DNA from 3 places in the Hymenobacter sp. PAMC 26628 genome. Region 1 is predicted to be linked to each of the others. Evidence: riboswitches for the same ligand, from Rfam matches in the RefSeq annotation. Region 1 holds a riboswitch; each other region holds the start of a gene.
The links. Region 1 has a riboswitch for S-adenosylmethionine ahead of metH (methionine synthase). Riboswitches for the same ligand answer to the same signal wherever they lie in the genome.
Positions count from the first base shown of each region.

Region 2: it holds a riboswitch for S-adenosylmethionine, as region 1 does, so the genes downstream of both, AXW84_RS07315 (amino acid permease) here and metH (methionine synthase) in region 1, are expected to answer to the same signal.
Region 3: it holds a riboswitch for S-adenosylmethionine, as region 1 does, so the genes downstream of both, AXW84_RS17545 (phosphoadenylyl-sulfate reductase) here and metH (methionine synthase) in region 1, are expected to answer to the same signal.

Region 1 covers NZ_CP014304.1:23,168-26,410, forward strand. The annotation lists gene metH (methionine synthase) at 1-1,043, opposite strand, end outside; SAM riboswitch class I at 1,237-1,345, opposite strand; gene AXW84_RS00470 (molybdopterin molybdotransferase MoeA) at 1,521-2,732, opposite strand; gene moaC (cyclic pyranopterin monophosphate synthase MoaC) at 2,932-3,243, shown strand, end outside.
Region 2 covers NZ_CP014304.1:1,641,026-1,644,268, reverse strand. The annotation lists gene AXW84_RS07320 (hypothetical protein) at 1-115, shown strand, start outside; gene AXW84_RS07315 (amino acid permease) at 192-1,655, opposite strand; SAM riboswitch class I at 1,908-2,001, opposite strand; gene AXW84_RS07310 (GAF domain-containing protein) at 2,060-2,794, opposite strand; gene AXW84_RS07305 (response regulator transcription factor) at 2,906-3,243, shown strand, end outside.
Region 3 covers NZ_CP014304.1:4,041,230-4,044,472, reverse strand. The annotation lists gene cysD (sulfate adenylyltransferase subunit CysD) at 1-679, opposite strand, end outside; gene AXW84_RS17545 (phosphoadenylyl-sulfate reductase) at 783-1,541, opposite strand; SAM riboswitch class I at 1,825-1,913, opposite strand; gene AXW84_RS17540 (RNA polymerase sigma factor) at 2,108-2,683, shown strand; gene AXW84_RS17535 (hypothetical protein) at 2,792-3,243, shown strand, end outside.

The sequences.
Region 1 (3,243 bases):
AACGCGCGCGAGCCGGTCACGTTGCAGCGCTCGCCCACGTTCACAAACAGGCTGTCGTGGGTGATGCCGAACGGCTCCAGGCCGCTCAGCCGCGTGGCTGGGGGCCCCGCAGCGGGCAAGGGCCGCGGCCGGTACTTTTCGGCTAGCTTGCTTAGCTCGGCGATGTGCTGGGGCGTGGTGCCGCAGCAGCCGCCCACCACCGTCACGATGCCATCCTTCAAATAATCTTCCACCAGGGCCGCAAATTCCTGGGCCGACTCGTCGTAGCCGCCAAAGGCGTTGGGCAGGCCGGCGTTGGGATAGGCCGAGATGTGCACGTCGGAAATGCGGCTCAACTCCTCCACGTACTGCTTTAGCTGGTGGGCCCCCAGGGCGCAGTTCAGGCCCACGCTCAGCAGCGGCAGGTGGCGAATGGAATTCCAAAAGGCCTCCACCGTTTGGCCCGAGAGCGTGCGGCCCGAAGCGTCGGTGATGGTGCCCGAAATCATGATCGGCACTTGGCGGCCGCCCTCGTCGAAGAACTTCTGCACCGCGTACAGCGCGGCCTTGGCGTTGAGGGTGTCGAAAATGGTTTCGATGAGCAGCGTGTCCACGCCGCCGTCCACCAGCCCGCGCACCTGCTCCAAGTAGGCCGTGGCCAGCTCGTCGAAGGTTACGGCGCGGAAGCCGGGCCGGTTCACGTCGGGCGAGAGCGAGGCGGTGCGGTTGGTGGGCCCCACGGCCCCGGCCACGAAGCGCGGCCGGTCGGGCGTGCTGTACTCGTCGGCCGCATCGCGGGCCAGGCGCGCCGACTCATAATTCAGCTCGTACACAATGTGTTCTAAGCCGTAGTCGGCCTGGGCGATGGTGGTGCCCGAGAAGGTATTGGTCTCCACCATGTCGGCCCCGGCGGCAAAATACTCGGCGTGGATGCCGCGGATGATGTCGGGCCGCGTCAAACTCAGCAGGTCGTTATTGCCGCGCAACGGCTTGGGATGGTCGGCGAAGCGGGGGCCCCGGAAGTCCTCTTCCGTAAGCGGGTGGCGCTGAATCATGGTGCCCATTGCGCCGTCCAGAACGAGCAGGCGCTGGCGCAAAATTTCCGGCAGGGGACTACAACAGGCAGCGTCGGCCGCAGTAGTTGGGGAGGCAGTAAGAGTAGAGGAAGGGGCGAAACCGGACATGCTAACCAGATAAAAGCGGCGGATAAACGCGCCTATCCAGAAAGAAACCCGCTCCCCTAAGGGGCGGTTCCGGCTGTCATCTTCTTCGGCCAAACGCGTTGGCAGAACGGGAGTTGGCACCTACTCAGAGCAGGTTGCCAAGACGTCACAGGGCCCAGTCCCTCGGTCTTTCTGGATAGCAGCTTCTGCGAAGATACGCACGGCGCGTCACCTCACCCCCGGCCCCTCTCCTGCGGAGAGGGGTGCGTTCAAGTTGCTTGTTCAGCTTTTAACGTTCAGGTACTGGCACCCCTCTCCGCTGGAGAGGGGGCCTGCCCCGTGGAGCCCGCGTGGTTTCCTTGGCTCAGCTTCCTATCGCTACGACAGCGGCCAGGCCGGCCACACGGTGCCGGGGGCAAAGTCCGTCAGCTCCGCCGGTAGCTCCAGAAACGCGTCGGCTCCGAGCAGGCCGGCCAGGTCGCCAGAGCCGCCCACGGCCACGGGCGTGGCGCGGCGCACCCCCAGCGCATCCACAGCAATGGCCACCGGCAGCAGGTGCGCCAGCGCGGGGCGGAACTGCACGGGGGCCGTGAGCACGGCCGGCGTGGGGCCCGGGGCCCCGGCCGCCGGCTGCTGGCGGGCCAGCAACCAGGGCCGCACGTAGCGGGCCGCCGTCAGCAGCGTCGACACCGGGTTGCCGGGCAGGCCGAATACCACGGGGCCCCCATCGGCCCAGGCCCCAAACCACATGGGCTTGCCGGGGCGCTGGTTCACTTCGTGGAAAATTTCTTCCACGCCCAGCGCGCGCAGCAGTGCGGGCAGGTGGTCGGCGCGGCCCTTGCTCACGGCCCCGCTCAGCACCACGGCGTCGAAGCCGGCGGCGAGGATGTTCGTGAGGCCCTGGCGCAGCGTGGGCAGGTCGTCGGGCAGGTGAAACAGGTGCACGTCGGCCCCGGCGGGGGCCAGCAGGGCCTGCACGGCATAGGCATTGGAGCGCCGGATTTGGTGGGGCAGGGGCGTGGCGGCCACGTCCACCAGCTCGTCGCCGGTGCTCACCACCGCTACCCGGGCCAGGCGCGTCACGCGCACCTCGGGGGCCCCCACGGTGGCGGCCACGGCCAGGGCGGCGGGCGTGAGGCGGGTGCCGGCGGGCAGCAGCAGGTCGCCGCGGCGGCGGTCGGTGGCTTGGGCGTGGATGTTCGCGCCGGGCCGGGCAGGCGGCGCAATGTTGATGGTCGCCTGCTGGTTGTCAAGGGTAATATCTTCGTAGCGCACCACCGCATCGGCCCCGGGGGGCAGCACGGCGCCGGTCATCACCTCCACGGCCACGCCCGGGCCGGGCAGCGGCCGGGCGGGGGCCCCGGCAAACTGCGCGTGCGCCACCGGAAACACCGTTTGGCCGCCGGCCCAGGCGGCGTAAGCCACGGCAATGCCGTCCATCGCCACCCGGTCGAAGGGCGGGAAGTCGCGGTCGGCGGCCAGTTCTTCGGCCAGGATGCGGCCGGCGGCGGCGGCCAGGGGCAGGGTTTCGGGCGGCAGCGGGTGGGCGGTGGCCAGCACGCGGGCGTAGGCTTCGGCGGTGGAAATCATGGCTGGTTGTCAGTTATTTGTTGTCAGTTGTCAGTTGTCAGGCGACTGGCACGCAGGAAGTGTTCGGCTCCCAAAGGTGGCCCAGTCGCACCTTTGCGGCCACCAACTGCTGAAGCGACTGGCGGAACGTATACGGTCTCACCGGCCCGCCGCCGCCCCGGGCCCCTGACAACTGACAACCAACAACTGCCAACTAATCATGCTGTCCGACAAATTCACCCACGTCAACGCCGCCAACCAGCCCACGATGGTCGATGTGGGTGCGAAAGCGCCCACCCGCCGCCTGGCCCGCGCCCACTGCCGCGTGGTGCTGGGCCCCGAGCTGCTGGGCCGCGTGCGGGCCGGCGAGCTGCCCAGCCACAAAGGCCCGGTTATTCACACGGCCATCCTGGCGGGCATCATGGGGGCCAAAAAAACGGCCGACCTTATCCCACTGTGCCACCCCCTGGGCCTGGACGACTGCCAAATTACCATCGAGCCCGACGGCCCCGACGCCCTGCGCGTGGTATGC
Region 2 (3,243 bases), 1.6 Mb from region 1:
CACGTATTCCGCCAATGCGGCCGCCGCCGAAGCCTACTGCCTCACCTCCAGCCAACACCACACGCTCGACGTTGCCAAAGCGTGGCTGCGCGAGCAGTTGCAGCAAAAGAAGTGAGCCCCCTGGGGCCCCCGCGCCGCCGAACAAGGCCGCGTGGGGCCCCTGGAAAAGGCAACGCGCGGCCCGGCGCCGGCTACTGCGAATCGGCGTCGCCGCGCTCCTGGGCCTGGCGCAGCTTGCTGTTTTTCTTGCCGTAGCCGAAGTAGATGGCTAGGCCGATGGCCAGCCACACGAACAGGCGCAGCCAGGTTTCCCAGGGCAGCGAGGCCATCATCACCAGGCACACCACGATGCCCAGGATGGGTACCACCGGCACCCACGGCGTGCGGAAGCTGCGGGGCGCGTCGGGGTTGGTGCGGCGCATAATCATCACGCCCAGGCACACCATCACGAAGGCCAGCAGCGTGCCGATGCTCGTCATTTCGCCCACCACGGAGATGGGCACGAAGCCCGCGAACACGGCAATGAACGAGCCCAGCAGCAGGCTCGACTGGAACGGCGTGTTGAACGTGGGGTGCAGCTTGGAGAACACCGGCGGCAGCAGCCCGTCGCGCGACATCGAGAAAAACACCCGCGACTGCCCCAGCAAATCGACCAGAATGACGGACGTGTAGCCAATGAGAATGGCCAGGATCACGGCCGAGCTGAGCCAGGCGTAGGGCGTTTTTTCGATGGCGATGGCCACCGGCGCGGCGCTGTTTTTGAACTCCGAGTAGTTGGCTAAGCCGGTGAGGACGTGGCCGAAGAGCACGAACAGCACCGTGCAAACGGCCAGCGAGCCGAGGATGCCGATGGGCATGTTGCGCTGCGGGTTCTTGGTTTCCTGGGCCATGGTGGCCACGATGTCGAAGCCGATGAAGACGAAGAAAATGACCCCCGCCCCGCGCAAAATGCCGCTTAGGCCAAACTCGCCGAACTTGCCGGTGTTGGCCGGGATGTAGGGCTGGTAGTTGGCAGGGTCGATGTACTTCCAGCCTAGGGCGATGAACACCAGCACCACGGCCACCTTCAGGGCCACCACCAGGGCGTTGAACCAGGCCGACCCTTTCGTGCCCCGCGTGACGATGGCCGTGATGGCCAGCACCACCAGCATGGCCGGCACGTTTACGTAGCCCGTCACGCTGGAGCCGTCGGCCAGCTTGGCCGACTCGAAGGGCGACATCACCAACTGGGCCGGCAGGTGCAGGCCGTACTTGCCCAGGAACTTGATGAGGTACTGCGACCAGCTGATGGCCACCGTGGCGGCCCCCACCGAGTATTCGAGCACCAGGTCCCAGCCGATAATCCAGGCGAACAGCTCGCCCATGGTGGCGTAGGAATAGGTGTAGGCCGAGCCCGACACGGGCACCAGCGCGGCAAACTCGGCGTAGCACAGCGCCGAAAAAGCGCAGCCCACGGCCGCCACCACGAAGGAGAGCGTGACGGCGGGCCCGGCGTTGTTGGCCGCCGCGATGCCGGTAAGCGAAAACAGGCCCGCGCCGATGATGACGCCGATGCCGATGGCAATGAGGCTGAAGCCGTTGAGGGTACGCTTGAGGGTATTGCCCCCGGTTTCGGCCGCTTCGCGCTGCAACAGGGCCAGTGATTTTTTCAGCATAACTAAAAACTCGGGGCCCAGCGCGGGCCGGGCGGTAAACAAGGGGACGGCCAGGGCCCCGGGGCCCCATCCAAACCACTCCCCACAAAAAAGAAAGATTAATGCAAGGCCAGCCCTGGGCCGGCCGGGGGCCCTACCCGGCGGCCCGGCACCCCGCGCGGCAACAACAGCCGACGGGTACGCGCATGGGGCGGCGGCCGGCTACGGCTGGCAAAAGGGGCAACAAAAGGGGTAGGTATAGCACGGCAGCGCGTTTTATAGAACCAGGCCTTGGCACCGGGCCCGCCAAAGGCGGGGGGTTGCCGGCGCGTCAACGAGCCTGTCTCTCGGCGCCTCTTTATAAAAACAACCCGCGGCGCACCGCAGCGTTGCCGGGCAAAGGTACGGCGGCGGGGGCCCCAGCGCTAGCGGTGCAGGTCGGCCAGGGTTTGGCGCAGCTCGGCGTGCAGCACGCGCACTACTTGGGTGGCCTCTTCGCGGCTGGAGCGGCGGTAGCCGAGAGCGGCCTCCGTGTCGGGCGTGGCTTCCCATTGCTGGAGCGAGGCCAGGGTGTCGATGCGGGTGAGCGACTGGTCGATGCGCGCGTCGACGCGCTGGCGCAGGGCGGCAGCCAGGTCGGGGTCTGTTTCCAGGGCCACGCGCAGGTCGAGCAGGGCCGTGGCCACGTCGCCGAGGCTAGCCAGCAGCACGCTTTCTTCGGCCGAAAACGTGCGCGGGGCGTGGTCCATCACGCACAGCGTGCCGATGGCAAAGCCGTCGGCCGAGCGCAGGGGCTGGCCGGCGTAGAACTGCAGGTCCAGCGCCGCCGCCGCGCCAGGGTTGGTGAGTTGGCAGGGGCGCACCAGCAGGTTTTCGTACACCGTCACGCCGTCTTGCAAAACGGCCACCGAACACAGGCTGTCGGGCCGCGCTACCCGCTCGAGGCCGGGTAGGCCCACGTTGCCGGCGAAGACGACTTCCTCGGCCTCCACCAGCGACACCAGGGCAACGGGCACGCCAAAAAGCTTGGCCACGATGCTCACCAGGTCGTTGAAGAGCTGCTGGCCGGGTACGCTCAGCACCTGGTACTGGCGCAGGGCCTTCAGGCGGTGGGGCTCGTAGGTGGGAATCAGGTCGGGGTACGCAGATAATTCAGCCATGTATTTTCGTCCGCAAACGCAAAGTCAATTCAAAAGTTCACCGTTAAGCTGAGCTTATGACCGGTCTTAAGCGGCCGGCACGTTCCTTTGGGGCCCCCATTTATCGATTCCATGCGCATTCTATTAGTCGAAGACGAACCTTCCGTGGCCGCGTTTCTGCACCAGGGCCTCAGCGAGCAGGGCTACACCGTGGACCTGGCCGCCGATGGCCTGCTGGGGCTGACCCGGGCGCAGGCCACGCGCTACGACTGCCTCATCCTCGACCAGTTGCTGCCCGGGCTGGGCGGGCTGGAGGTGTGCCGCCAGGTGCGGGCCCACGACGCGGGCGTGCCCATCCTGATACTGACGGCGCTGGGCGAAACGGACGATAAAATCCGGGGCCTCGACGCCGGGGCCGACGACTACCTCGTGAAGCCCTTCGCCTTTGAGGAGCTGCTGGCGCGCCTGCG
Region 3 (3,243 bases), 1.3 Mb from region 1:
CCAGGAGCTGGCCGCTGGGCAGCACCACGCACTGGCGCTCGTGGGCGAAGTAAATGTCTGGCAGCTTGATGTTTTCGCGCTGGATGTAGTTCCACACGTCCAGCTCCGTCCAGTTTGAAATCGGGAACACGCGCACGTTTTCGCCCTTCTGGATGCGGCCGTTGTAGATGTTCCACAGCTCGGGGCGCTGGCGCTTGGGGTCCCACTGGCCGAAGTCGTCGCGCACCGAGAAAATCCGCTCTTTGGCGCGGGCCTTTTCCTCGTCGCGCCGGGCCCCGCCAATGCAGGCGTCAAACTCAAACTCCTCAATCACGTCGAGCAGCGTGTAGGTTTGCAGCGGGTTGCGGCTGGGGTACTTGCCGCCCGGCTCGTGCAGGCCGCGGGTGCGGATGGTGTCCTCCACCTTGCGCACAATCAGCTTTTCGCCCAGCGAGGCGGCCAGCGAATCGCGGAAATCGATGATTTCCTGGAAGTTGTGGCCCGTGTCGATGTGCACCAGCGGAAACGGAAACTTGCCGGGCCGGAACGCCTTTTCGGCCAGCCGCGTCAGGGCAATCGAGTCTTTACCGCCCGAAAACAGCAGCGCAGGCCGCTCAAACTGGCCCGCTATTTCGCGCAAAATGTGGATAGCTTCGGCTTCGAGCCGGTCGAGGTAATCGAGGTAAATAGGGGTGGGCATTAGCTAGTTGTTAGTTATCAGTTGCTCGTTATTAGTTGCTCGTTATTAATTGCTCGTTGTCAGTTGTTTGCCAGCAGCTAACTGACAACTGACAACTAAAATCCTAGCCGGGCATTCGCTCCACCACGGGGTCGAGGCCCTGGTGGGCGGTGGTGTCGTGGAGGCCGCACTCCTTGGCGTCGGCGTTTTCCCACCACCAGCGCCCGGCGCGGAAGTCTTCGCCCGGCTTGATGGCCCGGGTGCAGGGCGCGCAGCCGATGCTCACGAAGCCCTGCTGGTGCAACGGGTTGGTCGGAACGCCATTCTCTTGCGCAAACGCCACGCATTCGTCCCACGTCCAGTCGAAGAGCGGGTGCACTTTGATGAGCTGGTGGCCGGCGTCCCACTCGGCGCGGTGCATGTGCTGGCGGTTGGCCGACTGCTCGGCCCGGATGCCCGTGAACCAAAGTTGGGTGCCGGCCAGCGCCCGGGCCAGGGGCTCCACCTTGCGGATGTGGCAGCACTCCTTGCGGTTTTCCAGGCTCTCGTAGAAGCTGTTGGGGCCCTTCTGCGCCACGAGGGCTTCGATGCTAGCGGTCTGGGACGCAAATACTTCGATGGGCTGGCCGTAGCGCAGCAGCGTCTTGTTCCAGGTCGAGTACGTTTCCTGGAAGTTGCGGCCCGTGTCGAGCGTGAACACCCGGATGGGCAGCTGGTGCGCGAAGATGAGGTGGCTGATGATCTGGTCTTCCAAGCCAAACGAGGTGGAAAACGACGCCCGGCCGGGAAAGCGCTCGGCCAGCAAAGCCAGCGTTTCCAGCGCAGCGTGTTCGGGTAAGTCACGGCGCAGGTCATCGACCTGGCGTTCAAGGGGTAAGTCCATAAAAATAAAGGGGGAGGCCGTTCTTCCGAAGAAAAAACCAGGGGGCCCGGGGCCCCGCTGCACCGGCTGCCGTTACAGAACAGGCAACGACTTAGGTACCGCGGTGGGGGCGGGCGGGGAAAGGCTACCGGGGTAGCCGCAGGAAATTAAGCGGGCTTCAACAACCAGCACAACCCCCCGCATACAGCCGGTGGGGCATGGCATGCAACAGCACGTGCGGCGCAGGATAGCGGCGGAGGTGGTGGGTTGCAAGCGGGGGTGAGGAAAGTAGCGCACGGCGACGGTTTTATATGTCAGGACTTGGCACCGTTCCACGTTGTGGGGGTTGCCGGCGGTTCATCGAGCCTGTCTCTCCGCGCCTCTGTATAAAAACAACCCTAAAATGGGTTGCTGCGACAAAGGTAATGCAAAACTTCGCAATAGTGCAAGAAAATTGTTCTGGACGTTGCGGCCCGGCGTAATTTCGGGGCCCTATTATTCAGCCAAGTACCTCTTCCGCAGTGCAACCCCGAACCCATCGCGCGGTCTTTGGGTTGCTAACGCGTTCCGCTCCTTCATTGCCCCGCATGGAAGCCCTTTCCTACTCTGCTTACGTCGACATTAATGCTCCCTTGGTGGAACGCTGCCGCCTGCACGACCGCCAGGCCCAGGCCGAGCTGTACCGGCGCTACGCCAAGGCCATGTTCAACGCGGCCCTGCGCATCACCGGTGACTACGCCGAGGCCGAGGACGTGCTGCAAGATTCGTTCCTGAGCGCCTTCCGCGAGTTGAGCAGCTACAAGGGCGATTCCTCGTTTGGGGCCTGGCTCAAGCGGATTGTGGTGAACAAGAGCATCAACTGCCTGCGTCAGCGCCGCCTGGCACTGGTGCCGCTGGGCGAGCAGCACCACGACGCCCCCCTCGAAACCCACTACTCGGCCGACGACGAGGCCGAAACCCACTACCGCGCCGACGTGCTGCGCCGCTGCATCCAGGAGCTGCCCGACGGCTACCGCGTAGTGCTGACCCTTTACCTATTAGAGGGGTACGACCACCTGGAAGTGGCCGGCATCCTTGGCATTTCCGAATCCACTTCTAAATCACAATACAGCCGGGCCCGCGCCAAGCTGCGCGAGCTGGCCGCCCAGCAGGGCCTCCGCTGAACCTTTTTAGGGCCCCCGGGCCGTTTCTCTGTTAACCATTCTCTTTATATAGCTGCCGCGCCGGCCGCTGTCCCCACCCAACGCCGGCCGCCCGTCCTTACTACTATCATGCAATCCGATAAGCCCGATTCATTAGCCACCTTCGTCGAGCGGCACCGCGCCGATTTCGACGTGCACGAGCCGCGCCCCGACCTGTGGGCGGCCATTGAAAGAGACCTCGCGGGCCCCGCCGCGGTGCCGGCCGCCGCGCCGCTGCCTGGGGCCCCCACGCTCCCCGCTTTGGCGCCCGCCGCCCGGGCCCCGTGGCTGCACCGCTACGGCGTGGCCGCGGCACTAGCCTTGCTGGTGGTAGCCGCCGGCGCCAGCGAAGCCTGGAAAGCGGGCCATCACCAGCCGGGGCCCGAGCCGGGCATTGCCGCCGAGCCCGGCGCGGCCGCACCCGCCGGGCCCCTATACTTGGGCGACCCGCTGGCCCTGGCCGCGGCCGACCGCAACGACCTCACCGACGACCGCCTGCTGACTGCCGTGCGCGGCATGGAAAGCTACTATGTGGCCCAGCT